4 regions of the Simiduia sp. 21SJ11W-1 genome follow, and region 2 is predicted to be linked to each of the others. Evidence: predicted binding sites of a transcription regulator. Region 2 holds the regulator's gene; each other region holds the start of a gene.

Region 1 (7,305 bases), 1.7 Mb from region 2:
GTGCCGGTGTAGTAATGGGCGTAGATTCCCTGCCAGACACCGCGCAAATTTGCTCGTGTTTTGATGTAACCAAAGGGGCTATTTGCTGCGCCGTGCAAGAGGGCGCACAAACCATGGGCGACATAAAAGCCACCACCTTGGCCTCTACCGGCTGTGGCGGTTGCTCGGCGCTGGTGAAGCAGGTTATGGATGCCGAACTCACCAAGCTTGGCGTTGAAGTGAATAACGACATTTGTGAACACTTCGCCTACTCGCGCCAGCAGCTGGCAGACATAGTGCGGATCAAGAAAATTCGTACCTTCGATGAATTGTTGGAAAGCCATGGCAAAGGCCATGGCTGTGATATTTGTAAGCCTGCTGTGGGCTCTATATTGGCGTCGTTCTGGAACGATTACATTCTTGAAGATGCCCACATCGGCCTGCAAGACACCAACGATGTATTCCTGGGCAACCTGCAAAAAGACGGCACCTATTCAGTGGTGCCGCGTGTAGCCGGTGGTGAAATCACACCTGAGAAACTCATCGTACTGGGTGAGGTGGCCAAGCAGTTTAACCTGTACACCAAAATCACTGGCGGCCAGCGGGTGGATTTGTTCGGCGCGCAGCTCAACGACCTGCCCATCATTTGGCGCAAGCTTGTGGATGCCGGTTTTGAAACGGGCCATGCCTACGGCAAATCTGTGCGCACGGTGAAATCCTGCGTGGGCTCTACCTGGTGTCGCTACGGGGTAGATGACTCCGTAGGCCTTGCCATTGAAATTGAAGATCGCTACAAAGGCTTGCGCTCACCCCACAAGCTGAAGTTTGCGGTATCGGGCTGTACCCGTGAGTGTGCGGAGGCGCAATCAAAAGATGTGGGTGTAATTGCCACAGAAAAAGGCTGGAACCTTTATGTGTGTGGTAACGGCGGCATGCGCCCGCGCCATGCAGACCTTTTTGCTACAGATCTCGATAAAGAAACCCTTATTAAGTATGTGGATCGCTTCTTGATGTTCTACGTGCGCACGGCAGATCGCCTGCAGCGCACCTCGGTATGGCTTGAAAACCTGGAAGGCGGCCTGGACTACCTCAAGAAGGTGATCATTGAAGATAGCCTGGGCCTGGGTGCAGAGCTTGAAAGTGAAATGGCCAATAACATTGCGCACTACCAGTGCGAGTGGAAAACCACCATTGAAAGCCCAGAAAAGCTTAAGCGTTTTAGCCACTTCATTAACACCGATGCCCGTGACGATAATCTCGCCTATGTTGTGGAGCGCGAGCAAATTCGCCCGGCAAATGAAGCAGAGCGTATTCCGTCAATAGAGGTTGTGGAGCCGGTGCCTGCCTAAGCAAGCGCGGGTTAAAGCGATTAATCAGAGTGTGAGAACAGCAATGAGTAATTCAAGCGAACAAGGCTGGCAGGTAGTCTGCCGTTCCGAAGATGTAGTGCCAGGCACCGGCGTATGTGCACTGGTAGGTGGCCGACAGGTCGCGATTTTCCGCACCCGTAAAGAAAAGGCGCTCTACGCGCTGGATAATTTCGACCCTATCGGCAAGGCCAATGTGCTCTCGCGCGGCATCCAGGGTTCTATTGGCGACCAGCTGGTGGTGGCCTCGCCCTTGTATAAGCAACACTTTGTGCTGGCCACAGGCGCCTGCCTTGAAGAAGAGGTTGCCGTGCCGGTATACAGCGTGCGCGAAAACAATGGCCTGGTGGAAGTTGCAGCCTAGCTGTTGCCACTGAACCTATCAGAAATTTAGCGTTACCGATTTGCACCTTAGGGCGGGCGAGGGGTTAAACCTGAACCCGCTTTTTTTGTGCCCGAATTTCAGCGGCACGTTAGGGGCGTTTAAGCCTTTGCTGTTCACTGCCCGTTTGCTATTGGAGTTTGCCCAAGCGCTCAGGTTCGCAGTGCGGGCTGCCCTTTGTGGGTGCGCTTTGCTCCATGCCTGTGCGTTTTTGCAGATTTTTATGAGCATATGCGGGTCGCCCTGCATTCAAAGTGTACATATAGCCCGCTTCACACGGGGGGTTCACACTTTTTTATCTTCGCAACTTATTTAGGCATGGCCTTTGCTCTATGCCCTGTTATCAGATTTCAAACCTTCAAACGGGACGTTGATATGAGCAATGCACAGCCTTTCAATTTGTTCTCCTTCACAGGCAAGATGAAAATTCTGCACCTGAGTTGGATGGCCTTTTTCATTACATTTGTGGTGTGGTTTAACTTTGCCCCCATGTTGCAAGCGGTGGCGAGCTCTCTGGGCCTCACGCCCTCTGAAATCAAAACCCTGCTGATTTTGAACGTAGCGCTGACCATTCCCGCGCGTGTATTGATAGGCATGCTAACCGACCGCTTTGGGCCACGTTTGGTGTATTCAGGTTTACTGGCGGTATGCGCCATTCCCTGCTTGATGTTCGCACTTGCCGATAGCTTCATTCAGGCGGCCATTGCCCGTTTTGCGCTGGGCTTTATTGGCGCGGGCTTTGTGATTGGTATTCGCTTGGTGAGTGAGTGGTTTCCCGCGCACGAGCTGGGCACGGCAGAGGGCATTTACGGCGGTTGGGGCAACTTCGGCTCGGCGGCTGCGGCCTTCACCCTGCCCACCATTGCGGTATTGTTTGGCGGCGACGATGGCTGGCGCTACGCCATTGGCTTAACCGGGCTAATGAGCCTGCTGTTTGCCTTCATTTTTTATCGCAGTGTGAGCGATACGCCCAAAGGTTCTACCTACTTCCGCCCGAAAAACCTGGGCGCCATTGAAGTTACCAGCAAAGGCGATTTCTTTTTGCTGGTAATTATGAAAATCCCCATGTACGCAGCGCTGGCGTTGCTCACCTGGAAGCTTTCACCCAAGGGTGTCAGCATGCTGTCGGAAACCGTATCTATCTTGTGCTATGTGGGCTTGGTGCTGTTGTTCTTGTACGAACTTACCCACGTATGGAAGGTGAATAAAAATGTATTCCGCGAACCGGTGCCAGAAATGCACCGCTATAAATTCAAGCAAGTTGCCGTATTAAACGTACTTTATTTTGCCACCTTTGGCTCCGAGCTTGCCGTTATCTCTATGTTGCCGCTGTTTTTTGCAGACACCTTTGCGCTTACGCCGGTAATGGCTGGCATGGTGGCCTCGGCATACGCGTTTATGAATTTGATGTCGCGCCCCGGTGGCGGCTGGTTATCAGATCGCTTTGGCCGTAAATCCACGCTGCTTATTCTTACCGCAGGCCTGGCTATGGGTTATGCCTTAATGGGCATGGTCGATTCCGGTTGGCCGCTGGTGTTGGCGGTAGTTGCCGCCATGGCGTGTTCTTTCTTCGTGCAGGCCGGTGAGGGCGCGGTGTTTGCGGTGGTGCCCTTGATCAAGCGCCGCCTTACAGGCCAAATTGCCGGCATGACCGGCGCCTACGGTAACGTGGGTGCAGTGGTGTACCTTACCGTGTTGAGCTTTGTAGATTACTCAAGCTTCTTCTTTGTTATTGCAGGCACAGCCGTGCTGGGCTTTGTTACCCTGTTGTTTATGGAAGAGCCCTCAGGCCACATTGCCGAAGTGCGCGAAGATGGCTCTGTTGAGTTAATTACCGTATCGTAAAGGCGGGCGTTAGCCTCACGCTAAGCGCACAACCGGCCACGTTTTTGCGTGGCCGGTTTTATATTTTAAAACCCATTGCGCATTTCTCTTTATGCGAGTGCCACTATGACAGAGCAAGATCATCCGAGTGAGCTGGCCATTACCGGGCAGAAAACCCTCAAGCTGCGCTTTGGTGGCAGCACCTCAGCAGGTGCCAAACCCGAGAATCAGGATGCCTTTGCCGCACATTTGCCCAAGGGCTCGGTGGCACAACTAAAAGGCGGGGTGGCCTGTATTGCCGATGGCGTGAGTTGTAGCGATAACGCGCAGCAGGCGTCGTCTACCAGTGTAACCTTGTTCATTGAAGACTATTTCTCCACACCCGATACCTGGCCTGTAAAAGTTGCCGCTAACCGGGTGTTATCTTCATTAAATTCCTGGTTGTATCACCACGGCCAGCAGGCCAGTGCTCGCCACAATGGCCTTGTAACCACCTTCAGTGCTTTGCTCATAAAATCCAACACCGCGCATATTTTTCACGCAGGCGATAGCCGCATTGCGGTATTGCGTGAAGGCGGCATTCAGCCACTCACCCGAGATCACTGCCACCGCCAGCAGGGCAATAAACAATTTCTTACCCGTGCACTCGGCATGGATAGCCGCCTTGAAGTGGATTACGTGCAAGAGGAAACCGCCGTTGGCGACATATTTGTTCTCACCACCGATGGCGTGCACGATTGGCTTGGCGATGCCGATATTAGCGCGCTTATTCTTGCCGCAGGCGATGATCTTGAACAGGCAGCCCATGCGCTGTGTGAGCAGGCAAGAGCCCGCGGCAGTGACGACAACCTCACCTGTTTATTGGTTAAAGTAGAAGAGCTGCCATTGGCGGAGCTCGATGAGGTGCACAAAAAGCTCACTCAACTGGTGATACCGCCGGTACTGCAAGAGGGCCAAAAGCTGGATCACTATGAAGTGCTTTCTGTGATGCACAGTGGCACCCGCTCACACGTGTATAAAGTGCAAGACATTAACACCCAGCGGTACTATGCGTTAAAGGCACCTTCCGAAAACTTCAAAGACGACGCCCAATACCTTGAAGGGTTTATCCGTGAGCAGTGGGTGGGGCGGCGTATTAACCACCCGGGTGTTATGAAAATTCTACCGCGCCCTGAGAAGAGCCCGTTTTTGTACCATGTGTGCGAATGGGTTGAGGGGATCACCCTGCGCCAGTGGATATTTGACAACCCCGCACCCAGCTTTAACCAGGTGCGCGAGTGGATGGAAAAGCTGGTTGCCAGCCTGCGGGCGTTTCAGCGCCTAAGCATGATTCACCGGGATTTAAAACCTGAAAACATCATTATTACCCCCAAGGGGCGGCCGGTGATTATCGATTTTGGCACGGTGTATGTGGCGGGGCTGGGTGAAATTGCCTCGCCATTAATTGAAGATGTGCCAGTGGGCTCTGTGGATTACATTGCACCCGAATATTTGTTGGGCCAGCCGGGGAGCGATCGCTCGGATTTGTTTTCACTTGCGGTTATAGCCTATGAAATGCTCTGCGGCCAGTTGCCGTTCAAGTTACCCAATATGCAGCATAACCCGCCCAAACATTTTGATCAGTGGCGCTACCAGCCGTTGCGTCAGGTGCGCAAAGATGTGCCTTTGTGGTTGGATCTGGCGCTTGAAAAGGCGCTCTCACCCAATCCGCGCGGGCGCTACGCGGCCTATTCGGAATTTCTGCACGACCTAACCCAACCCAATCGGGCGCTTGTGGCAAGCTTTGAAGCAGAGCCGCTGCTTGAGCGAAACCCGGTGTTGTTCTGGCGCAGCCTGGCTTTGGTGTTGGCCCTGGCCTTGATTATTCAAAGTGTGTATTTCGCCACCTGATTTGCGTTAGCGTGCTTCCATCAGTATTTGCCACACCCGTTGGTTGGCTTCAATTGCGAGCGTGCCCAAGTGAAAGACCTTTTCAGCCGGCAGCGTGCAGCGGCTGTTAATGTAGGTTTGAATACTTTGTAGAAACTGGCCCGTTAACTGCACCCGGGCCTTCAGTGGCGGCATGTGAATAGCGTGTTGATTTGAGTATTTAATCAGTGCTTGCTGGGTGTCTATCAAACCCGCCTGGCTTTGGCGATTAAGCTGCACTATGCGCCCTTGTAAATCGTTTGCTTGCGCAGATTCCGCGCCCGTTGCCATGGCGTAGCTCACGAGCCCCCGCAATTGCGCCAGGCACTCAGTGTGGGCAGCCAGTTCACGCAGCAGCTCCCAGGTGCGCCCCTTGCCACCGGTGGTGTGGGTGAGCTGGCCCCAGAGCAAACGGTGGCATTGCTCAATTAAAAAGCTGTGAATTTCAAAATTGTTCAGGGCGTTATCCTGGCGCCAATGCTTGCGGGTGTTGCGCCATTCACTTTGAATAAGTTGCCAAAGGGCCGGGTCTGCTTTGGTGGCTGCGTAAGACATACGCGCAAGCAGTTGATCTATTTGTGGCTGCAGCTCTTGCAGCTGCTGCTGAAAGCCCTGGGCACCGCCAAGGGCGGCCAGGCTTGCACCCCGGTGAATTTGTAATTGGCCAATAAGCTCGGCAAGCAACGCAAGGTCTGCGTCCAATTGGGCGGTGTGTTGGGGCAGTGTGCGTTCGCTGGCTTGAGCATGCATGGTATGTAAATCCTGAAACCGGGTGAATGGATATTCAGGATAATGCAAAGGGTGTACCAGCTAGCCTGTTTTTATTGCCAACCGATGAACCGGCGCCAGGCTAACAGATGGGCCGCCAGGCTGTGGGAGCTAAGGGGTTTCAACGGTGCTCTTTGGTGCAAAACCGTGTTTTTTGCATCAAAGCGACGCACGTATCAGCAGCATAATGCCAATGACCGTGAGAACACCGTACACCCATTGGCGAAACTGTTGCTCTGCTACCCGGTGGTGCAGGTAATCCCCAATAAATAACCCGCCCAAAACCATGGGCGTGTACAGCAAAATATCCGGTAGCGCTGCCTGCAACTTGCCTTGCCAGGCAAAAATGAGGGTTAGCAGCAAGTTCAAGCTAAACCACACGCATAACAGCGTTGCGCGCAATTGCGCCTTGTTTAGTTGGCCGCCGGCCAGCGCAAACACCAGCAGTGGCCCGCCGGAGGCAAAAAGCCCGTGGGTAATGCCCGCGCCACCAATTAGCAACTGGTTCAGTGTGCGCCCGTGGGGTTTTTCAGGGCGCTGTTTGTGCGCCTTCCACAATTCGCGTGCGCCAAAGCTCGCCACTACCAGAGCCAATAGTGTGGCCAGTTCCTGATTGCCAATGGCGGGCCTGAGCCAGGTGCCCAGCACTGTGCCGGCAACCATCAAAGGCGCAATAACTTTTAACAGCATGGGCCATTGAATGTGCCGGCGCTGGGTGATCACCAAAAAGCCGGAAAGGCCAAGATTCAACGGCACCAGAATGGGTAGCAATGTGTCTATGGGCAGAAACATCGCACCCAGTGAGAGCGCAATCACAATAGAGCCGAAGCCCGTCATGGCTTCAATGGTGTAGCTTAAAAGGATAAACAGGCCCAGCAATACGGCAGTCATAGGGTTCCCGGCGGGTTGAGTTCTGAGGCAAATTTTTGGCTCATACGCTTGAGGAAAAACGCAGGCGCCAGGGCGTATAGCAGGCTCGCCATGCGGGTAAAACCATCTGGAAAAAGCCGCTCTTGTTCTGTTTGCATGGCCGCCCAAATACGCACGGCCATCCATTCGGGCGAGCGCATTTTGCCA
Region 2 (7,305 bases):
GGGCGGGCACCGAAATCCGGTGCCAAGCCCCGGGTTGCCCCCAAAGCCCCGGCGCCCGATGCCAATGGCGGCACCTCGGTACCTGAGCCGCAGCCAACCCCAAATCATTCTGCCAGCGATGGAGGCGAGGCCACCCGGCAACCGCAAACCTCAGACCCGCTGCCTGCGGTCGCGTCTGACGCAAGCCCCTAATGCCGGGCGCCCTTTGTAGCAGTCCTTGTATCACTACTTGTAACAACAGGCGCCAACATTGCTCTAATGGCCTGAAGTTATTGATCGCGGTGAGGTGTTGCCTGTGAAGTTGTCTGCTTTTTACTGTATGTGTGCGCTGCTGGTTTCAAGTTGTGCCTCTGAATCCTTAGGCGGCGACAGCGACATGAGTGTGGCCCAGGCCAAGCGGCTGGTGGCCGAACAGCGTGCAATGGAGACGATTCCTGATGCCGTGTGGGCTGAAATGTTGCCTGCGCTTAGCTATAAGGTGTTGTGGCAGGGAGCCACCGAGCGCCCCTTCACAGGGCCTTTGCTTGAGGAAAAGCGTGACGGCGTGTACGTGACTGCCGGTTGCAAGTTGCCGGTATTTCACGCCCGGCATAAGTATGAATCCGGCTCTGGCTGGCCCAGTTTTTGGGAAGTGTTTAACCGGGAAAACGTGGTGCTCAAAAAAGATTTCAGCTGGGGCATGCGGCGTATGGAGGTGCTTAGCAAATGCGGCGAGCACTTGGGCCATGTCTTTGAAGACGGGCCCAAACCCACGGGCTTGCGCTACTGCATTAACTCGGCGGCGTTAGAGTTTATTCCCGCACAACGCGTGATCGAAAATGCGCCGGCCGGCGCCGATTAATCCTTGTATTTGGGCAGGCGCAAATCCCAAATGATGGCCGCGCCGCGCAAGCTGAAGGCCGCCAGCACACCAATGGCAATGGCCCAGTGGGTTGGCAGCGCCATTGCATTGGCAATGAGATAGGTGAGCGCACCCAAAAGGCTTGCCGACACATAAATTTCAGGTTCAAGTATCACCGGCATTTGATCCAGCAATACATCGCGCATAACGCCACCAAACGAGGCGGTAATCATGGCCATCGCCATAGCCACAAGCCATGCATCGTGCCATTGAAGGGTTGAGTGGGCGGCCGTAACGCTAAACAGCGCCATGCCGGCTGCGTCCATCCAGATTAATGCGCGGTGCTTGGAGGCTAAAATCGGGGCAAGGAAATAAGTCAGTGCGGCAGCGGCCACACACACGTACAAATACAAAGGCTCGGCCAGCCAGAAAATGGCGGGCTTGTTCAGCACTAAATCTCTCACGGTGCCGCCACCAAGGCCGGTTACCACACCCAGCAGAATAAAGCTCATGATGTCTTGGCGTTTTTCTGCCGCAGCCAACCCGCCGGAAATGGCGAACACAGCGCAACCTATGAGGCCTGCAAAATAGAGCGTGCTTTCAAAAAGCATCAGGCGCCTACGATACTGTCTCGCAAGCAGCGAAACAGTTTACGAGCGCTTGCCGGCGGTTTGCTTTTGGCGGCTTCCTGTTTGGCGGCCCGGGCCAATTGGCGCAGCTGCTGGCGGTCGGCGGCGGGGAAATCCAGTAAGAAGGCGTTGATGGCGTCGTCGCCTTCGGCCAGCATCCGGTCGCGCCAGCGCTCGGCCAGGTGTTGTTGTTGCACATGCTGCTCAGATACCTGGGTGAGCGCGTTATAGGCTTCTTCGATGGCCTCGTGGTCTGCCTCGCGCATCAGCCTGCCAATAAACTGCATGTGCCGGCGTTTGGCGTTGTGGGTTTTGATGCGGCCCATCTCCACAATGGCGTTGCGCAATAAATCCGGAAGCGGAATTTTTGCCAGGCGCTCCTTGTTGAGCTCGCACAGCTTGGCACCCAGCGCCTGCAGCGCCAGCATTTCCTTCTTGATTTGTGTGCGGCTTTTGGGCTGCTCTTGTTCAAATTCGTCTTCGAATTGATTGTCTTGCGTCATGGTGCCTTCCGAAGTGCTAGGGCCTGCGTGCAGCCTTTGGTACAAGTGGGGTTGGGCGCGCATGGTATCTAACTTGCGGCGCCAGTGACAGGGGCTATTCGCCTTCGCCGAAGCGGTCGTTTATGAGCTCGCACAGGGCGGCCATGGCCTCGTCTGCGTCTTCCCCTTCGGTGACCAGGGTGAGCTGGGTGCCTTTACTGGCGGCAAGCAGCATGAGCGACATCACGCTTTTGGCATCAACGCGCTTGTCGCCCACACCTGCCTGTATTTTGCAGCCAAAGCGCGCTGCCAGCGTGGCCATTTTTGCCGCCGCCCGGGCGTGCAGCCCAAGCTTGTTGATGATTTCAATTTGCCGTTCCATGCTCAGTGCCCGTGATTGGCCACCAACTCTCGGTGACGTAATTGCGCTTTGGGGTAGTCGGCCATCAGTTTTTTGTGCAATTGCTCGGCGATGTATACCGAGCGGTGCTGGCCGCCGGTGCAGCCGATGGACACTGTCATGTAGCTGCGGTTGCTGGCCTCGAATCTTGGCAGCCACTTGTGAATGTGCTGGTAGATGTCGTCTAGCATGAGGCTTGTGTCTTCCTGTGCCTCCAGGAAGTCGGCCACGCCTTGGTCCTGGCCTGTTTGCGCGCGCAGCTCGGGTTTCCAGTAGGGGTTGGGCAGGCAGCGCACGTCAAACACGAAGTCTGCATCCACGGGCACGCCGCGCTTGAAGCCAAAAGACATTAATTGCAGTGCCATGGTGGTTTCATCGGATTGACGCACCCGCACTTTTACCAGATCGCGCAACTGGTGCAGGGTTAAGTTGGTGCTGTCGATCACAAGATCCGCCAAATCCACCACTGGCTGTAGCAGTTCGCGTTCTTTTATAAGGGCATCGCGCAGTGCCACGCCGTCGCGACTGAGGGGGTGCTTGCGGCGGTTTTCGCTAAAGCGCTGAATCAGCGCGGGCGAGCGCGCATCGAGAAACATCACTTCAATGTGAATGCCGCTGTCGCGTGCGTGGGCAATAATCTGCGGGAACTTGGTCAGCTCGCGCCAGGCGTTTCGGGCATCCACGCTAATGGCAAACGATTGCTGGTCGGTGGGGTCTGCCTCCAGTTGCTTGACGAGTTCCGGCAGCAGGCGCAGCGGCAGGTTGTCAATGCAGTTGAAGCCTAAGTCTTCCAGCACGTGTAGCGCTGTACTTTTGCCGGCGCCCGAGCGGCCACTGACAACAATTAATCGCGGTGTGCTTGGCTCGGTGGGCATGGTGGCAGATTCCTTAGGCTGCAGTGAGGTGTTGCACTACCCTACTATAGAGCAGCTGGTCTGAGCCAGCACTGCGCAACTCTTCACGAAATTCCTCGCGCTGAAACAGCTCGGCAAGCCTGGCCAGTGTTTGCAGGTGATCGCCATCGGCATCTTCCGGCACCAGAAGTGCGAAAATAACGTCGACGGGTTCGCCGTCAATGGCGTCGAAGTCGATGGAGTGAGACAGTGTAATCAGCGCACCGGTGGTGGCCTCGCAGTTGGCAACCCGGCAGTGGGGTATGGCGATACCGTGGCCGAGGCCGGTGCTGCCCAGGCGTTCGCGGGCAACCAGGCTGCGAAAGAGGTCGTCGGCGGCGAGGGAGGGGATATCGTTAGAGATCAGGTCGGCCAGAATTTCCAGCGCGCGCTTTTTGCTGACGCCATCCACGCCGTGTTGCACACGGCGTGGGGCCAAGAGATTTTCAAACTGCATAAATTCAACGGTGGCTTCGAAGCTTTTCTTTGTGCTTGATAAGTTGGCGATCCAGCTTATCGGTGAGTAGATCGATGGCAGCATACAGGTCTTCGGACTGAGAGTCAGCGAAAAACTCGGCGCCACTGACGTGGACGGTAGCTTCTGCCTTTTGTCGCTGTTTATCAACACTCAAAATGGCATTGATGCTGGTTATTCGGTCGTGGTGGCGTTCGAGTTTTTCAAGCTTGGTGTTGACATAGCTTTTGATGGCGTCGGTCAGGTCGAGATGGTGTCCGCTGATGTTGATTTGCATTTGCTGCTCCTTTTGTCGCTGCGTTTGCGTTGCACCCGCCCCGCATTGGTGCAATACCGTTGCGGGGCACCAATACTCGCTTGCTAAATCAGTCGCTTTCGCTCATTCGAGGCCGCGATACCGAGAGACTCCCGGTACTTGGCGATGGTACGCCTGGCCACCTGAATGCCTTGCTCTTCTAAGAGCTTGGTAATTTTGCTGTCGCTCAAGGGCTTTTTGGGGTTCTCTGCGGCCACCAGCTTCTTGATGATGGCGCGAATTGCCGTTGAGGAACACTCGCCGCCTGAGTCTGTGCTCACGTGGCTTGAGAAGAAATACTTGAGTTCGTAAATGCCCTGGGGGGTGTGCATGTACTTTTGCGTAGTCACCCGGGATATGGTGGATTCATGCATGCCAACTTCTTCGGCGATGTCGTGCAGCACCATGGGTTTCATGGCTTCCGGGCCGTGTTCGAAAAAGCCCACCTGTTTTTCAACAATGCAGCTGGCCACCTTGAGTAATGTTTCGTTGCGGCTTTGCAGGCTCTTTAAAAACCAGCGGGCCTCTTGCAGGTTATCGCGCAGGAAGTTGTTATCTTTGCTGGTGTCGGCGCGCTTTACCAGCGACGCGTAGCCTGAGTTGATACGGATCTTGGGCGCGATATCTGGATTGAGCTCCACTAGCCACCGATCCTGTTTTTTGCTGACAAAGACATCCGGGACGACATACTCGGTTTCAGCCCGGCTGATACTCTCGCCCGGGCGCGGGTTAAGGGTTTGGATCAGCCCGATGGTTTCGGCAAGCTCTGATTCCTTGAGCTTACAGCGGCGCATGAGTTGCTTGTAATCGCGGCTGCCTAGCAGGGCCAAGTGATCCTTAACAATCAGTTTAGCAGCATCCAGAAAAGGTGTAGTGGCCGGTAGTGTGCGCAACTGAATCAGCAGGCATTCCGATAAATCCTGACCGCCAACGCCTGGCGGGTCGAATTGTTGCAGCCGGTGCAGCACCGCCAGTACTTCATCGTGTTCGAGGGGGTCATCTTGCAGATCGGCGTCTTGGCCCAGGCCCTCGGTTATTTCTTCCAGAGGTGAGGCCAACAGCCCGCTGGGCTCTATGGCATCGATGATGGCCATGGCAATCACCCGATCACGATCAGACATGGGCGTGAGGTTGAGCTGCCACAGCAAATGTTCTTGCAGGGTTTCGCCGCCGCTGTCGTCGCGCTCGTAGTCGCGATCGTCGTCCGATGCCGGGCCTGCGCTGGCGGGGCCCGAGGTGTAGATGTCGTCCCAGTTGGTATCTACCGGCAGGTCGTCTGGAATGTCGTTATTCCAGTCGGCATCCATCGAGGTGTCGCTGGTGGTGTCGGTTGCGGGGGTATCCGGGGCGTTGTCGTTTGCGTCTTTGCCGTCTGGCTGGGCAGATTGGCTGTTGTCTGGGTGGTCTGCGGCGTTATCGGCGCCTGTGTCATCGCCGTCTGCCATCTCGAGCATAGGGTTGGATTCCAGCGCCTCCTGGATTTCGGCCTGTAAGTCCAGTGTCGACAATTGCAGCAGCCGGATGGCCTGTTGCAACTGCGGCGTCATGGTCAGCTGCTGACCGAGTTTTAGCTGTAGAGATGGCTTCATGGGGTAATGACTTACATCCTCTTGGTTGCTGCCCAAAACGTGGCCTTAACTCCAGCGGGCGCAACCTAAGTGTAGTCATCCGGCAATAGCGAGGCAATATTGACAAGCAAGCACCATGCCTTTATGGGTGATTTAAGGTTGGCGCGTAAAGCGTTGTTGTTCTGCGCGCCAGTGCGGTGATGTGCAGGCCTAGAGGGTGAACTGGTCGCCTAGGTACACCTCGCGTACCCGCTGGTTGGCGAGCACCGTGCTGGCATCGCCCTCGGCAATAATGTGGCCTTCGCTAACGATGTAGGCCTTTTCGCAGATGCTGAGGGTTTCGCGTACATTGTGGTCGGTAATCAGTACGCCGATGCCGCGATCTTTAAGGTGCTTGATGATGCCTTTGATATCGCCCACGGAAATGGGGTCGACTCCGGCGAAGGGTTCATCCAGCAAAATAAACCGTGGCTCGGTGGCCAGGGCCCGGGCAATTTCCACCCGACGGCGTTCGCCGCCCGACAGCGCCATGCCCAGGCTGTCGCGGATGTGGGTAATGTGAAACTCTTCCAGCAAATCTTCCATGCGCGCTAAGCGCTGTTTGCGGTTGAGCTCTTTGCGGGTTTCCAGAATGGCAAGAATATTGTTGGCCACGGTGAGTTTGCGAAATACCGAGGCCTCTTGCGGAAGATAGCCGATGCCCGCCCGTGCGCGCCCGTGAATGGGCAGGGGGGTTAAGTCCTGATCGTCGATGCTCACGCGCCCGGCATCGCTTTCTACCAGGCCCGCAATCATGTAAAAGCAAGTGGTTTTGCCGGCGCCATTGGGGCCCAAGAGGCCCACTATCTGGCCGCTGTTTACCTCCATCGATACGTCGATTACTACCCGGCGGCCCTTGTAGCTCTTGGCCAGGTTCAGTGCTTGCAACTGGCTCATTGGTCTTTTTGCTCCGCGGGCGTGCGCTTTTGAGGCTGCAGAATAACGTTGACCCGCTCCTTGCTATCGGTACGGCGGCCGGCCTCAACGGTGGCCAGGTGAATGTTGTAGTTGATTTGATCACCGGTGATCAGTGAGCCGTCTTGCTCTACGCGGGCTTTGCCTGTGATGGTGAGCTTTTCATTACCCACTTCGTACACCAGTAATTCGCCGCGGGCTTTTACCAGTGGCTTATCGATCTCGGGTTGCTGTTGAAAGTGGGCCGGTGCACCGGTGGCTACCACGCGGTAAACCTCGTTGTTCTTGCTGTAAAACACGGCTTTTTCAGCCTCGATGTAGATGCTGCCCTGTTCAATGACGACGTTACCCACATAAGTTAGAACGCCCTTTTTTTTATCTAGATCGAAATCGTCCGACTTGATGTTAATGGGCTGATCGCGATCGGTGGGCAGCGCTTGTGCCAATGGTGTAACCATCACGGCCAAGGCGGCAAGGGCGAGCCAGGCGTGGCTGCGGCGCGGGTTATTGTGTTTCATAAGTGCCTGTGACTCCGCGAGTAAGTTTAAAAGTCTGGGTTTTGATATTGGCGTTCAGCGCATTGCCGTGGGTAATGCCTTGGGGCGAAAGTATTTTCACCGGCTGATCCGTTTCAGCCACCTGGCGCTTGGTAAAGTAGATCAACTTTTCTGTAAAGAGTTCCGTGGTGCCCTCAACCGGATCCTGTTGAAACAGGTGTACGTTGCCGGTGAGTTCAAGCCGGTCATCCTTGTTGGTTGCGCGCGCTCG
Region 3 (7,305 bases), 330 kb from region 2:
AGCAGATGTTGAATCCGCTCTGGCTCGCGCAGCGCCAGTGTGAGCGCCAGCAGGCCGCCCCAACCAACACCCACCACCACCCATTGCTCTATGCCTAGCTGTTCGCGCAAGGCCACCATGTCGTCGCACAACTGCTCGCGGCGATTATCGGCCAGGGCCAGGTGCGGGCGCGAACGGCCACAACCGCGCTGGTCTGGCAATATCATGTGAAAGCGCTGCGGGTCGAAGAGCCGACGGTCGGCCCCATGGCAGCCGAGGCCCGGGCCATCGTGTAAAAACAGCAGCGGCACGCCCGTGGGCTGGCCGGCCTGCTCAACATATATTTGATGCCCGTTAACGGCGAGTGTGTTGCGGGCGAAGGGGCGAATATCAGGGTAGGCCTGATGCATGGTGATTCACTGCTCTCCTGCTGATCGAAACACGCCACCGCGCATGATGATACGCCCGTACTGACTGCGGCCGTCGTACACCACATGCACCCAGGTGGCATCGCCTGCTGCATGCCAGAATATGGGTTTCTTCATGCCGCGCAGGCCGTTATACACCTGTTCTGAAACCACGATGATGTCGTTGGTTGAATCGTAATATTGCTCCACCGGCGCCCAGGGCGGCAAGTCGTTGGTGCGGCGAATAAAGCCATCGCGAATCACCTTTTCGGCAAAAAAGCCCACCAGCGGCTCAAGCTCAGGCTCGTGCACCACAAAGGGCAAGTGCTCAAGCAAAAGGCCCTCATACAGGTACACCTCGCGCCCGTCTTTATTGTTGATACGCAGCACTACCGTGGCCTCGCGGCAAGGGTCCCCTGCCACTGTGACAGTCAGGGTATCGGTGGCCTGCTGGCCGGTAAAGGCCACCTTGGCCGTGCGCGTTACGTCACAGGCCGTAGGCGACTGTGCCAATAATGGGGCACTCACCAAGCACGCCAGCAACCACAGGTAACGCAAATAGCCTCGCTTCATTGCCCGAATTCCACTCAGTGCTTAAACAATCCCCAAAGTGTAGACGACCCCAAGCGAACGGAGGCAAACTGGCACCAGAACCGAGGAGCCGCCCATGAATAATCCACGCTGCAACTGGTGCCACGGCGACGCGCTGTATGAGCACTACCACGACCACGAGTGGGGCCGCCCGCTCAAAGACGAGCAAACCCTGTTTGAGTTTTTGGTGCTGGAAGGTGCGCAGGCCGGGCTTAGCTGGATTACTGTGCTACGCAAGCGTGCGCACTACCGCAAGGTATTTGACGGTTTCAACCCAGAGAAAATTGCCCGCTACAGCCCCCAAAAAATCGAACAACTACTGCAAGACCCGGGCATTATCCGCAATCGCCTGAAAGTAAACAGCGCCGTAAAAAACGCCCGCGCCTGGCTGGATATGAAAGAAGCAGGCCAGAGCCCGGTGGCCTTTTTTTGGGATTTTGTGGATGGGCGCCCCATTCAAAACAACCTGCGCTCCATGAGCGAGCTGCCGGCCAGCACCGCGCTTTCAGACCAGCTCAGTAAAGCCCTAAAGCAAGCCGGCTTTAACTTTGTGGGCTCTACCATTTGCTACGCCCACATGCAGGCCACCGGCATGGTGAACGATCACCTGGTCAGCTGCCCGGCACACGCCGAATGCAAAGCACTTGGCGAGGCATTCAGCCTGTAAACCACGCTGTCGGAAAATTTAACAACCCACCTTATCTGAATGGCCTAAACCTACAATAACCCATTGGCATAAAAGGATTTTTCGTTAGTGGCTTGGTATTTGCTCTGCATCCCCTATGCCGCGCTGCGGCCGGATTAACCCACAAGGATGCCAGCACAACCATGAAATCACCTTTTAAAATTGCCGCTCTTGCTCTGCTGTTGGGCGCACCACTGTCTGCCTCTGCAAGCCTGCTCAACGTATGGGGTTCAGACTGGAACCAGATGACCGTAACCGCCGGCAACGGCGACGGCGTTATCGCCCCTGGCGTGGGCGGCCAGCCTTTTGATGTTGAATTTTTGATGTACAAGTTCGACGCCAGCAGCAACACGCTGCACGTGGGCCTGCAAACGGGCTTTGACATCATAGATGCCGACAACAACGGCTACCGCTACGGCAACAAAGACTACTTCAACGGCGACCTGGCCCTGTCTTTTGATGGCGACGACAGCCAATACGAGTACGCACTGGATTTCGGCAATCTCACCAAGGGCTACTATGGCACTAACCTCGGCACAGATGCCGCAGGCCTGTACGCGGTAACGAGCTGGAGCAACGATGTATACACAGGCCACGGCGTGTCCAACCCCTTTGCCATGGCCAGTGGCAACCTGTTGATTGCCGCCAATGGCAGCAACTTCACGGAAAGTTATGCAATGGGCGCAGACGGTAAGAAATCCTTCTACAACATGTTCAGTTTCAACATTGGTGCCATTGGCTTGATGAGCGATTTCACCATGGACGCCCACTGGACCATGTCGTGTGGCAACGATTGGCTGGATGCGCGTGCAGACATCAAAGTACCCGAGCCCGCCCCCTTTGCCCTGCTGGGCTTGGGCTTGTTAGGTTTGGCGGCCATGCGCAAGCGCAAGGCCTGATTCAGCACAACTAAGAAGGCACAACTAGAAAGGCACCCAAAGGTGCCTTTTTTCATGCCTTAATTTGCCAGCGACACTTACCACTTACGCCCTAAACGCCACTCCACCAGCTTGCGCTCCCAATCGGCTGTGCCAAAGCGGATAACCTCGAAAGCGCTCAAGCCATGAAAAAGCACCCCCACACCCCAGCCGAAGAAACCCCACAACAGAGTGCTTGAGTATTCATCATCCAAAAACAGAAAGACGGCACAAAAAATTACGTACATTAGCAGGTGGCTGAAGAATTCTTTTACACCCTTGATGTATTCAACGGCCAGATCTTCCTCCAGATCTGCCTTGCTGTTGGCTTGATTTGCGGGCTTGTCTACTGATTGATCACTTGTCATTGGGCGTTCCTCGCTGAGAAAAATGGAAAATTCCACCTCAAACACCGCAGCCAGTGATTTTGCCGTTTCAAGCCCGGGCTTGTGGCCGCGCTCCAGCCGCTGAATGGTGCGCACTGTGACACCCGCCATGTCTGCCAGCTGCTCTTGCGACCAGCCGCGCTGTAACCTGAGCTTACGTAAAATCATCGTTCTGCCTTTGCTGTTGAGGTGGTGCCATGATTGCGAAAAATCGCCCAGCCCAACACGAAGCTTACCTGAAACCAACCCGACAGTAAGGTGAAACCACCCCGAAACCGGCCCTGAAACCAGCGGGACGCTCAGGCTAAACCCCAACAATGGCGGGCGTTGCAGGGTATTTACAATATTTCGGCGAACAGGCCCCTGAAGGTAGCTGCCGGGCGGAATAGGCTGTGAAATACAACCAGAGATTAACCAGCCCTCAGAGGAAATAAGCGGTTCGCTTAATTTTCGCTTCAAGATCCGGGGCTATGGAGTCAAGGGCTGTGTGAATGCTCGCGCAGCGAATTGCCAACTCTTGCCATGCCCTGCAATGCGGCGCCGGCCTTTGCTGGGTTTTGGGGTGGCAGTGAATTCGAGCACGCCGAATCGATGCGTCGACCCGGCGCCTTCCCTGGCTCTTTTCGGCACATTGTCGCGTTCACCGTGATACCGGCCATCCTTGGCCATGCCCTGCAATACGGCGTCCTGCCTTTGCTGGGTTTTGGGGTAGCAGTGAATTCGAGCACGCCGAATCGATGCGTCGACCCGGCGCCCTCCCTGGCTCTTTTCGGCATACCGGCCATCCTTGGCCATAAAAAAACCCCGCCGGGGCGGGGTGAATCTGACGCTATCTGAACAAGTTCAGAGGGGTAAAATGTGCCGCTCACGGCAGTCACAGGGAGAGCATTCCCTATGCACACCCTACGGTGTGGAGTGGTTGCTAGATTAGGGGACGGATTAATATTCTTCCAGTGACTTTTAATCAATTTAGATATGAATTAAATTCACACCCATGAATATTGATCAACTGGCCCGGCTAGACCTGAACCTATTGGTCACTCTGCACCTGCTGCTTGAAGAGCGGCAAGTCTCGCGGGTGGCCGAGCGGTTGCACCTTACCCAGTCTACCGTGAGCAAGGCCTTGGGCCGGCTGCGTCAAGCGCTGGACGATCCGCTATTTACCCGCAGCCCCCAGGGCCTAACGCCCACCCCCAAAGCCCTTGCAATGGCAGAGCCACTGGCCCACTGGCTGCGCGGAGCCGATAAACTACTGCTGCCCCAAGGCTTCGACAGCCGCCACTACCAGGGCCAGTTCCGCTTGGCGCTGGGTGAATACCTGGGCGTGGCCATTATGCCAACACTGGTATCGCGGCTTGCCCTTGAAGCGCCGGGGGTACGCCTGAGTGCGGCCGCCCACGAGGCCAACCCGCTCAAGCAACTGGCCGATGGCGAGCTGGATTTTGCCGTGCAACTGCAACGCCAGCACTATGGGCCGGGTTTTGAGGTTACGAGCCTTGGCGCCATGCAACCTTGCTTGCTGATGCGTAGTGATCACCCACTTACCGAGCAGGCCACAGTGCAATGGGAGGGCTTTGTGCGCTACCCGCAGGTGCGCTTGCTGGTGGGCGATTTTCGCAAGCTGCAATTCTGGCAACAGGATGCGCGCCTGGCCGAGTACGAGCGCCAATTGCACTTTGTGCTGGAAACCAGCCACCTGATGACCGCCATTGAAGTTTTACTGCGTACCGATGCCATCATGCTGGGCCCGCCGCTGCTGGCCGTAAGCCCGCAGCTGCGCCAATTGCTGGCGGCGCGCCAGATTCCCAGCGCCGATGCCGAGCCGCTCAACACCCTCATGCGCTACGTGCTGGTGCAACATCAACGCACCGCGGGTTCCGGCCCGCACAGCTGGCTACGCAGCCAACTGCTCGGCGCCTGCGCCGAGCTTAAATTCCGCTAGCCAAAGCAGGCCTTTACCCGCGCCCAATCCAGATGGGCTGCCACCGCATCGGCAAGCCTGTCTAGATCTTGCTCTACGCGCAGCCCATGATCGAAGGCTGCCACCTCACCTGTGCCGGCCCAGTGGAGCCACGCGCTCAGGGCCTCGGGGGCATCAAACAACCCATGTAAGTAAGTGCCCGCTATCTGCTCATCTTCACTCAGGTAGCCATCGCTGTATTGGCCGAGGGCAATAAGCGAGGGGGCGGGGCCAGTGGTGCGGCCTGCGTGAATTTCATAGCCCGTAATAACCGCCGGTGGGCGCCCCGGCAGGTGCAAATGCCCGCACACATTGGTGAGGGTTTTCTCGGGCGCCATGGTGGTGCTGATGGGCAGCAGGCCCAAGCCCGCAGAGCTGCCCGCCGGGCCTTCAATGGCCTCTGGGTCGTGAATATCGCGCCCCAACATCTGCAAGCCACCACAAATACCCAGCACCTTGCCGCCGTAGCGCAAGTGGCGAACCAGCTGTTGATCCCAGCCTTGGGCGCGCATGAAGGCCAAATCGGCGCGGGTGTTTTTGGTGCCGGGCAACACAATCAAGTCGGCACCCGCCAGCTCCCTACCCGGGCCTACAAATTCGAAATCTACCTGTGGGTGCAGCCGCAAGGGGTCGAAATCTGTGTGATTGCTGATCCGTTGCCACACAGGTACTTTCACCCGCAAACGCGCGCCCTCTTTACCTGTTGCACTGCTGGTGAGCGCATCTTCGGCGGCAATGTGCAGCTGCTCCAGATAGGGAATCACCCCCAACACCGGCAGGCCTGTGCGTTGCTCCAGCCAATCAAGCCCCGGCTGCAAGAGCGAAATATCACCGCGAAAACGGTTGATCACAAAGCCCCGCACCCGCGCCTGCTCAGATTCCGACAAGAGCGCCAAGGTGCCCACCAAGTGCGCAAAAACGCCGCCCTTGTCGATATCGGCAATGATGATCACCGGGCAGTCCACGGCCTCGGCAAAACCCATGTTGGCAATATCGCCCTCGCGCAAGTTAATTTCCGCGGGGCTGCCGGCGCCCTCAACCACAATAAATTCATAGGCCGATGCGAGCCGCCGGTAGGATTCGAGCACCGCCTGCATGGCCACTTTTTTGTAGTCGTGAAAGGCGCCGGCCTCCATTTGCGAGAGCGCGCGCCCGTGCACAATAACTTGCGCGCCCGTATCAGTGGCGGGCTTTAGCAATATGGGGTTCATGTCTGTGTGGGGCGCCACGCCGCAGGCCTGCGCCTGCACCGCCTGGCCACGGCCAATCTCGCCGCCGTCTTCGGTTACCGCAGAATTAAGTGCCATGTTTTGCGGCTTAAAGGGCGCCACCTTTCGCCCCTCACGGGCCAGCAGGCGCCCGAGTGCGGCCACCAAGGTGGTTTTGCCCGCATCGGAGGTGGTGCCTTGCACCATTAATGTCTTCGCCATAAGCGCTCCCAAAGTTCGGCGCCCATTGTACGTTGCGTGTGCGCGCGGCTTGCAAAAAAATTACCGGGCACAAAAAAGCCGGCCCGGGGCCGGCTTAAAAACTTGGGCACTCAGGTATTAACGCACCTGTTTACCATCGGCATCCAACACGTTAATGGGGCCAAGGTTGAGCGATTTGATACCCGCCTCAATCTTGTTTAAATCGCCCACAATCACCCAGGTGAGCTTATCGGGTGTCATGTTGGTTTGGGCGGCCTGGCGCACTTGGTCTACGGTGAGCGCTTTAACGCGATCGGCGTAGGTCACCACATAGTCATCCGGGCGATCGAAACGCACCTGCGAGCTCATGGCGCCCAAGACGGCGTTCATGGTTTCGTAGCTGCCGGGCAGCTTGGCCACTTCGTTTAACTGGTAGCGGTGCAGCTCGTCTTTTTGGGCCGGGTTTTTACCCAGGTATTCCTTCAACTCGCGCGCCACTTCGGCCACAGCCTCTTTGGTTTTATCGGTTTGCACCGGGGCATAGGCCATCAGCGGCTGCTGCGCTACGGCATCCACCATGAAGGTGTAGGCGCCATAGGCCCAGTGTTTGTCTTCACGCAGGTTCATGTTCAACCGTGCAGTAAAGGCGCCGCCCAAAATGGTGTTGGCCATATCCAGTGCCAGGTTGCCTTTGTCTTTGGCTGACCCCACCAGCTGGCCTGCCAGAATCACCGACTGCTCGGCGCCGGGTTTATCAATGAGATAAACGTGAGCCTTCGCCGGTGCGCTTACCGGTTGGATTTTCTTTGTGCCTTTATCGGCTTTAGGTGCCTGCCATTTGCCAAAGGCGCGCTCAAGCTCCGGCTTTAAATCCGCAAGCGACATGGCACCTACAGCCACCAGTGTGGCGTTGTCTGGGCGAATCCACTGGCTGTGGAATTGTTTCATGTCGTCAATGCTGATGCTCTTGA
Region 4 (7,305 bases), 1.4 Mb from region 2:
TTTATAGCCAGCCCAAAGCGCGAGAACTTTTTTCAGGTCACCGCTAATGGGGCGCGCACCGGCAAAACGCTGCAACACAGCGGCGTTGGTTTCAAACTGCCTGATAGCGCGCGCCATTGTATCCGGGCCTTTGTGTTTATCCGGCTGGATCATACTGAGCAGGTAACTCTGCGCTATGCGTTGCGACAACATGCGCTGTTGGCCGGCACGATCTATGGCCTCACCCATGCTGGTTGCCAATGCTTGGCCGGGCACAAGAGCGATTAACACGCCCAATAGTAGAAATTGTAATGCTCTCATAGTGGTTTCCTCGTGAAGGCTCATCGCGCAGCGGAATATCTGTGCACACAGGGCAAGAGCAGGTTCCATGCCAGCAAAAGATGATTTGTACGCCAGGCCCATTGATAGGCGCCTAATCCCTTGGTGGGAAGCCCCGGCGCTGATGTATCAGGTATTGGGCTAAGTCACTGCTTCGGTGCGGGCTGCACCAATTGAAGGGCTATTTCGATTTTGAGTGCACCAAAAAATTCTTTTTTTCCCAAACTGTGCGCCAATACGAAACAAGCGTTCATGCTTCAACGCTATATTGCGTGCCGTGAAAGGCACGCTCACATGGCCCTGCGTGTGACACAGGTTGGTAGCGCATGCCGTTAACATTTCACCCCACGGCCCGAAACCACTAGGTTTGTTTAACATCAGCCGCGTCTAATGCGCGCTCAAACCTCAGGCGCGTATCGCATCTGGCACATTAATTGATAGGCCTTAAACAAAAGCTGCGGCCCGATGCACAGCCGGGCGGCAAATACAATAATTTTCATCGGTTATATTTTCTAACTATTTCCAACTACAAGACCAAAGAGAGTCACACATGAAAAAAATGCTACTCGCTCTATCTACCTCCCTCCTGGCAGGCACCGCCTATGCAGATTCCAGCCTGGAAACCTTCATGAAAAACAGCCAAACCAAGCTCGACCTGCGCTACCGTTTTGAAGGCGTTGAACAAGAAGGCTTTGTTGAAGATGCCGCAGCTAACACCTTGCGCACGCGGCTGAGCTTTACCTCAGGCAGTGTGAGCGGCCTGAGCATGGGCCTGGAATTTGACGACGTGCGCCACTTGGGCAGCGATGACTTTAACAGCACAGGCAATGGCAACGGTGCCTACCCGGTAGTGGCAGATCCACGCGGTACAGACTTAAACCAATGGTATGCAAAATACACAACCGGGAGCTTTACCGCTACCGGTGGCCGTCAGCGCATAGTGCTAGATGATCAGCGCTTCGTGGGCGGGGTGGCCTGGCGCCAGAATGAGCAAACCTACGATGGCGTTAGGCTGCAAGCAAAAACCGAAATTTTTGCCGCAGACTACAGCTATGTGGCTCAGGTAAATCGGATCTTTGGGCCAGAGGGCAACGGCGCAACCATCAACGGTGATGTACACCTGTTGAATGGTGCCTGGTCTATTACTGAAGGCCAAAAAATCGTGGGCTTTTACTACCACATGGATTTTGAAGATGCCGCGAGCGCATCCAACCAAACCCTTGGCGTTCGCTACCAAGGCAGCTTCGACCCCTTCAGCATCACCGCAAGTTACGCCACACAAAATGAAACCGGCGATGCGCCTGTTGAATACAGCGCCGACTACTTCCTGATAGAGGCCAGTGCAAAAGTCAGCAGCCTAACCGCAACCGCTGGCTACGAAATACTGGGTTCTGATAGCGGCATAAGAGCCTTTCAAACACCCTTGGCAACCGGGCACAAGTTCCAGGGCTTTGCAGACAAATTCCTGGGCACCCCCGCCAACGGCATTGAAGATGCCTACATTGGCGCAGCCATGCCCATTGGCCCTGTTAAGGTTGCCCTGACCTACCACGACTTCAAAGCCGCCGAAGGTAGCGCTAAGTACGGCACCGAATGGGATTTGGTTGTGGCCTACGCCGTTAACGAGCAGTTAAAAACCCTGATTAAATTTGCAGACTACAGCGCAGACGACTACGCAACCGATACGCAAAAAATCTGGTTCCAGGTACAGCTGAGCCTGTAACGGGCCAGTTGTATCCACTTAGGGTGCCATATAACTGCTAGCACCCACCTCACAGAAATTTTTCTTTCGCCCCCTTCTTGGGGGCTTTTTTGTGCTCGACATTGCGGCATTCATGCACCAGCAAATTGCAGCCTGCAATATTTACGCGCGCCAACCCGGCACCTGCGCCACAATTAAATGCACTTGCAAAGCGTTCCGGCGCGGCCTTCAGCACCAACTTCATGCACGCACTAGTTGGCGCAATTAAAGTCGCACCAATTCAGTGAAAAACCGGCATCAAAATACAAATTAACGTGTACACAGGTAAGTTGGCACAAGCCTTGTATTGGTTATGGGGAGTTATGGAAATAAAACGAATTCATACAGACCAAATTAGCGCGCAATACGCAGAGCGCAACAAACGCCAAGACTTTAAAACCTAAAAAATACTTACAAAGCTACAGGAGTGTCACATGAGAAGCGTTAAAACCCTGATCACAGCCCTGGCCTTAAGTTTAAGCCTTGCCAACACAAGCCAGGCCGCAGAGCCTGAAAAAGACGAGCTTAAATTTGGCTTTATCAAGCTTACCGATATGGCGCCACTGGCCATTGCACTGGAAAAAGGTTTCTTTGAAGAAGAGGGCCTGTTTGTAGAGCTTGAAGCCCAGGCTAACTGGAAAGTGCTACTTGATCGCGTGATTACCGGCGAGCTGGACGGAGCCCACATGCTGGCAGGCCAACCACTGGGCGCAACCATTGGCTACGGCACCCAAGCACACATTGTGACGGCCTTCAGCATGGATTTAAACGGTAACGGCATTACCGTTTCCAATGCCGTATGGGAAGACATGAAGAAAAATATTCCCCACGAAAACGGCAAGCCCGTGCACCCCATTAAAGCAGACTACCTAAAACCTGTGGTAGAGGCCTACAAAGCCGATGGCAAGCCATTCAACATGGGCATGGTGTTTCCCGTGTCCACCCACAACTATGAACTGCGCTACTGGCTGGCGGCCGGCGGTATTCACCCGGGCTTCTATGCGCCACACAAAAGCGACACCTCAGGCCAATTACAAGCCGATGTATTGCTGAGTGTAACGCCACCACCACAAATGCCCGCCACCCTGGAAGCTGGCACCATTTATGGCTACTGCGTGGGCGAGCCATGGAACCAGCAAGCAGTGTTCAAGGGTATAGGGGTGCCGGTAATTACCGACTACGAAATTTGGCGTAACAACCCGGAAAAAGTATTCGGCGTAAGTAAAACCTGGGCCGACAAATACCCACAAACACACATCGCCGTTGTGAAAGCCATGATTCGTGCCGCCCAATGGCTGGATGCCAACGACAACGCCAACCGACCGGAAGCTGTGAAAATTCTGGCAAAGCCCTACTACGTAGGCGCCGATGCCGAAGTGATTGCCAACAGCATGACCGGCACCTTCGAATATGAAAAAGGCGACAAACGCGAAGTGCCAGACTTCAACACCTTCTTCCGCCACCACGCCACCTACCCCTACTACAGCGATGCCATCTGGTACCTCACGCAAATGCGCCGCTGGGGCCAGATCGCTGATGCCAAGCCAGACAGCTGGTACATGGACATCGCCAAAAAAGTATACCGCCCAGACATCTACAAACTCGCCGCAGCGGAGCTTGTAGAAGAAGGCAAGATGCAGGCATCGGATTTCCCGGCTGCCGATGAAACAGGATTTAAAGGCCCGCAAACAGGGTTCATTGATGGCGTGGTATACGACGGCCGCGAACCCAATGCCTACCTGGAGAAATTCTCCATCGGCCTGAAAGCGCGCGACACACTTTAATCGCAGGATGTAAACACAACACTGCCCGGCTTTGCCGGGCAAGCCCCGCACAGGTTGCGGTGTTACAAGGAGCCACCTATGACAGCCACAGTGACTACAGCACACCCGCTTGCAAGAATATTCAGAGCCATTAATCAGGCACCGGCCGGCGAACCGTTTCGGCAAGCGGCATTTACCCTGGTGACCTTGTTGATGTTTTTGGTGGGCTGGCACATTGTTGCAAGTAAAATTGATACAAGCCTCGGGCAGCTGCCTGGCCCTACGCAGGTGTACACACAAATGCAAAGCCTGTGGGCCGAGCACCAGCAAGAACGCGGTAAAGAACAGGCATTCTACGAGCGGCAGCAATCGCGCAACGAGAAAAAGCTGGCCCAAGATCCAAACGCCAAAGTGAAATGGCGCGACTACCGTGGCCGCCCCACATTTGTTGATCAAATAGGTACCAGCCTGGTCACGGCTTTTGTGGGCTTTATTCTGGCATCGCTTGTGGCTGTGCCACTGGGTATCATCTGCGGGCTCTCTAGCAGGTTTTACAACTCGGTTAATCCGCTCATTCAAATTTTCAAGCCCATCTCACCACTGGCTTGGCTACCACTGGTGACCATGGTGATATCTGCCGTGTACGTTTCAGACGACCCCTTGGTTGCCAAGTCCTTTCTGGTAAGTGCTGTCACCGTGACTCTCTGTTGCCTGTGGCCCACGCTGATCAACACCACCGTTGCAGTATCAAGCGTTGATCAGGATCTGGTGAACGTGAGCAAGGTGCTGCGGCTTTCTCCCCTTGCGCACATTCGAAAGATTGTTATCCCCTCAGCTATTCCCGGTATTTTTACGGGCCTGCGCTTGTCATTGAGTGTGGGCTGGATGGTGCTGATTGCCGCGGAAATGCTGGCACAGAACCCGGGCCTTGGAAAATTTGTTTGGGATGAATTCCAAAACGGCAGCTCGCAATCTTTAGCGCGCATCATGGTGGCCGTTTTCGCCATTGGCGTTATTGGATTTGCCCTTGATCGCACCATGTTATTGCTGCAAAAAACCGTGAGCTGGGATAAATCCGCCACGCTTCGCTAATTGCCAACGCACAGGAGTTTACTATGGAAAATCGTTACCTCAGCATTGAACAGGTTGCCATGCACTTCCCCACCCCGAAGGGTGAATTCTGCGCGCTGCAAGATGTTTCGCTGCGCATCAACAAAGGCGAGTTCATCTCACTAATTGGCCACTCTGGCTGCGGAAAATCTACCGTGCTAAATATTGTGGCAGGGCTTTATCAGGCCACAAAAGGTGGCGTGATATTAGATGGCAAAGAAGTGAACGAGCCCGGCCCCGAGCGCGCCGTGGTATTTCAGAACCACAGCCTGCTACCCTGGCTCAGCGCCTATGAAAATGTGGCGCTTGCCGTGCAACAGGTTTTTCGCGGCAAGAAATCCAAGCCCGAGATGCGCGAGTGGATTGAGCACAATCTGCGTCTGGTTCACATGGAGCACGCCATGCACAAGCGCCCCCACGAAATTTCCGGCGGCATGAAGCAGCGGGTGGGCATTGCACGCGCGCTTGCCATGGAGCCAAAAGTGCTGCTGATGGACGAGCCCTTTGGTGCACTGGATGCCCTAACCCGCGCGCACTTGCAAGATTCACTCATTGAGATTCAATCTGAACTCAATAGCACCGTGATAATGATTACCCACGATGTAGACGAAGCCGTACTGCTTTCAGACCGAATTGTCATGATGACCAACGGGCCGGCCGCCACTGTGGGTGAAATTCTGGAAGTGGATTTAGCCCGCCCGCGCGATCGCATCGCACTGGCGCACGATGCCCGCTACAACCACTACCGTGCCGAAGTACTTGAATTTTTGCACCGCAGACACAGTAATCCGGCGGCCACCAATAAAAAGGCAGAGCCGAACTCCGACGCTGCCACAGCCAAGGCAGACGAGGCCAGCGCTAAGAAGAAAGCCGAGGTACGCGCAGTTGCCTGAGGCCAAGCCTATAAGTGCTGGCCTTTGGGCAAAATCCACGTCTGAAAAGTGTCATATTTTTTAGATAGGCTTGCTCACTCTTAACTTAAGTAGGCAGCCCAAACAATGGGTTTGATGCCAGTGGGTAAAATCTGGAAAGCGCATTAGAAAAACAGAGAAACAGAGAAACAGAGCGAACAAGAACCGGATAGCAAACACATAAGGAAGCCAACAGGCAGCAGTACAACACGCCGCAGATTAGCAGGAGCCAGGCCCATGAGTGATACAACACGCAAGGCACTGATTACCGGAGCCGCCAGTGGTATAGGTTTGGGGCTGGCGGCCCACCTATACGCGCAAGGCTACCGCGTGTATATGGCAGATCTAGACAGCGACGCCGCAGGCCAGGCTGCCCAACAACTGGCACTGCAACCAGGGGCGGGCGAACTGATACCTTGCGTACTGGATGTGTGCGACCCCGCCCAAGCCAGCCAACTGGCGCGCGAACTGGGTGCATTGGATGTACTGGTAAACAATGCCGGCATTCAACATGTGGCACCCCTTGAAGCCTTTCCTGCCAATACCTGGGCGCGCATTATCAACGTTTTATTGGTGGGGCCGGCCATGGTCACCCAGGCCTTTTTACCGGCCATGAAAGCAAAAAATTTCGGACGCATTGTCAACATCGGCTCAATCCACTCGCTGGTGGCCTCACCCTATAAAAGCGCCTACGTGGCCGCCAAACAAGGCCTGCTGGGCTTCAGCAAGGCTTTGGCACTGGAAACCGCCCAGCAAAATATCACCATCAACACCTTGTGCCCGGCCTATGTAAAAACCCCGCTTGTGGAAAAACAAATTGCAAGCCAGGCGCAAGCGCACAACATGAGCGAGGCCGAGGTGATAGACACCATCATGCTAAAACCCATGCCCAAGAAATCTTTCATCAGCCAGGCTGAGCTGAACGCCGCACTGGATTTTTGCATCAGCCCCCAAGGGCGCAATTTCACGGGCCAAACCCTGGTACTCGATGGCGGCTGGACCGCGCAATAAAAAGCGGTACACCTGAATACCTATTTAAAAACTGTTTTGCCGAGGCTTGCACCATGCAGACAAACTACGCCGAAATGATGTCGCAAATGGCCACTACCGCACTACACCAGTGGCAGCAGCTCACCCGGCCCTTGGGCCAGGGGCTTGCCAGCAAGGCAACCATTAACCCGCAAAAATGGGCCGACCTCCAGCTTGAGTGCTTTCGCAAACAAGCAGAACTCTGGCAGGCACTTGCAGACGCACTGCCGGAAAACAAACCCCTACCCGATGTGGTAGCACCCAAAGGCGACCCACGCTTTAGCGATACCGACTGGGCGAGCAACCCGCTGTTCAGTTTTTTGCGCCAGTCCTATCTACTTAATACCCAAATGATTGAACAGCAACTGGCCAGCATGGAATTTGAAGATGCCACCAGCGCACAGCAAATACAGTTTTATGCACGCCAATACAT

The links. Region 2 encodes sigma-54, which starts transcription at its own class of promoters, with help from an activator protein. Its sites were predicted from a motif close to TGGCACANNNNTTGCNNT; they were not measured.
Region 1: L1F30_RS11980 (NarK family nitrate/nitrite MFS transporter) is a predicted target of sigma-54. The motif match lies at 2,043-2,060, and genes of this name have one in related genera.
Region 3: L1F30_RS03065 (PEP-CTERM sorting domain-containing protein) is a predicted target of sigma-54. The motif match lies at 1,733-1,750, and genes of this name have one in related genera.
Region 4: L1F30_RS15785 (CmpA/NrtA family ABC transporter substrate-binding protein) is a predicted target of sigma-54. The motif match lies at 2,351-2,368, and genes of this name have one in related genera.

The regions. Positions count from the first base shown of each region.
Region 1 is NZ_CP090959.1:2,723,228-2,730,532, reverse strand. It holds gene nirB (nitrite reductase large subunit NirB) at 1-1,328, shown strand, start outside; gene nirD (nitrite reductase small subunit NirD) at 1,372-1,710, shown strand; gene L1F30_RS11980 (NarK family nitrate/nitrite MFS transporter) at 2,104-3,573, shown strand; gene L1F30_RS11975 (bifunctional protein-serine/threonine kinase/phosphatase) at 3,679-5,442, shown strand; gene L1F30_RS11970 (hypothetical protein) at 5,449-6,210, opposite strand; gene L1F30_RS11965 (sulfite exporter TauE/SafE family protein) at 6,388-7,119, opposite strand; gene L1F30_RS11960 (SDR family oxidoreductase) at 7,116-7,305, opposite strand, start outside.
Region 2 is NZ_CP090959.1:1,027,750-1,035,054, forward strand. It holds gene L1F30_RS04510 (YhdP family protein) at 1-192, shown strand, start outside; gene msrB (peptide-methionine (R)-S-oxide reductase MsrB) at 296-841, shown strand; gene L1F30_RS04520 (trimeric intracellular cation channel family protein) at 838-1,452, opposite strand; gene yjgA (ribosome biogenesis factor YjgA) at 1,452-1,973, opposite strand; gene L1F30_RS04530 (HPr family phosphocarrier protein) at 2,068-2,334, opposite strand; gene rapZ (RNase adapter RapZ) at 2,337-3,227, opposite strand; gene L1F30_RS04540 (PTS sugar transporter subunit IIA) at 3,241-3,702, opposite strand; gene hpf (ribosome hibernation-promoting factor, HPF/YfiA family) at 3,707-3,997, opposite strand; gene L1F30_RS04550 (RNA polymerase factor sigma-54) at 4,081-5,604, opposite strand; gene lptB (LPS export ABC transporter ATP-binding protein) at 5,794-6,519, opposite strand; gene lptA (lipopolysaccharide transport periplasmic protein LptA) at 6,516-7,055, opposite strand; gene lptC (LPS export ABC transporter periplasmic protein LptC) at 7,042-7,305, opposite strand, start outside.
Region 3 is NZ_CP090959.1:696,494-703,798, reverse strand. It holds gene L1F30_RS03080 (alpha/beta fold hydrolase) at 1-389, opposite strand, end outside; gene L1F30_RS03075 (hypothetical protein) at 396-959, opposite strand; gene L1F30_RS03070 (DNA-3-methyladenine glycosylase I) at 1,054-1,644, shown strand; gene L1F30_RS03065 (PEP-CTERM sorting domain-containing protein) at 1,806-2,561, shown strand; gene L1F30_RS03060 (helix-turn-helix domain-containing protein) at 2,639-3,133, opposite strand; gene L1F30_RS03055 (LysR family transcriptional regulator) at 3,960-4,907, shown strand; gene L1F30_RS03050 (cobyric acid synthase) at 4,904-6,355, opposite strand; gene L1F30_RS03045 (pitrilysin family protein) at 6,473-7,305, opposite strand, start outside.
Region 4 is NZ_CP090959.1:3,578,181-3,585,485, forward strand. It holds gene L1F30_RS15770 (type IV pili methyl-accepting chemotaxis transducer N-terminal domain-containing protein) at 1-300, opposite strand, end outside; gene L1F30_RS15775 (alginate export family protein) at 869-2,041, shown strand; gene L1F30_RS15780 (hypothetical protein) at 2,091-2,264, opposite strand; gene L1F30_RS15785 (CmpA/NrtA family ABC transporter substrate-binding protein) at 2,494-3,843, shown strand; gene L1F30_RS15790 (ABC transporter permease) at 3,922-4,914, shown strand; gene L1F30_RS15795 (ABC transporter ATP-binding protein) at 4,938-5,825, shown strand; gene L1F30_RS15800 (3-hydroxybutyrate dehydrogenase) at 6,081-6,854, shown strand; gene L1F30_RS15805 (alpha/beta hydrolase) at 6,908-7,305, shown strand, end outside.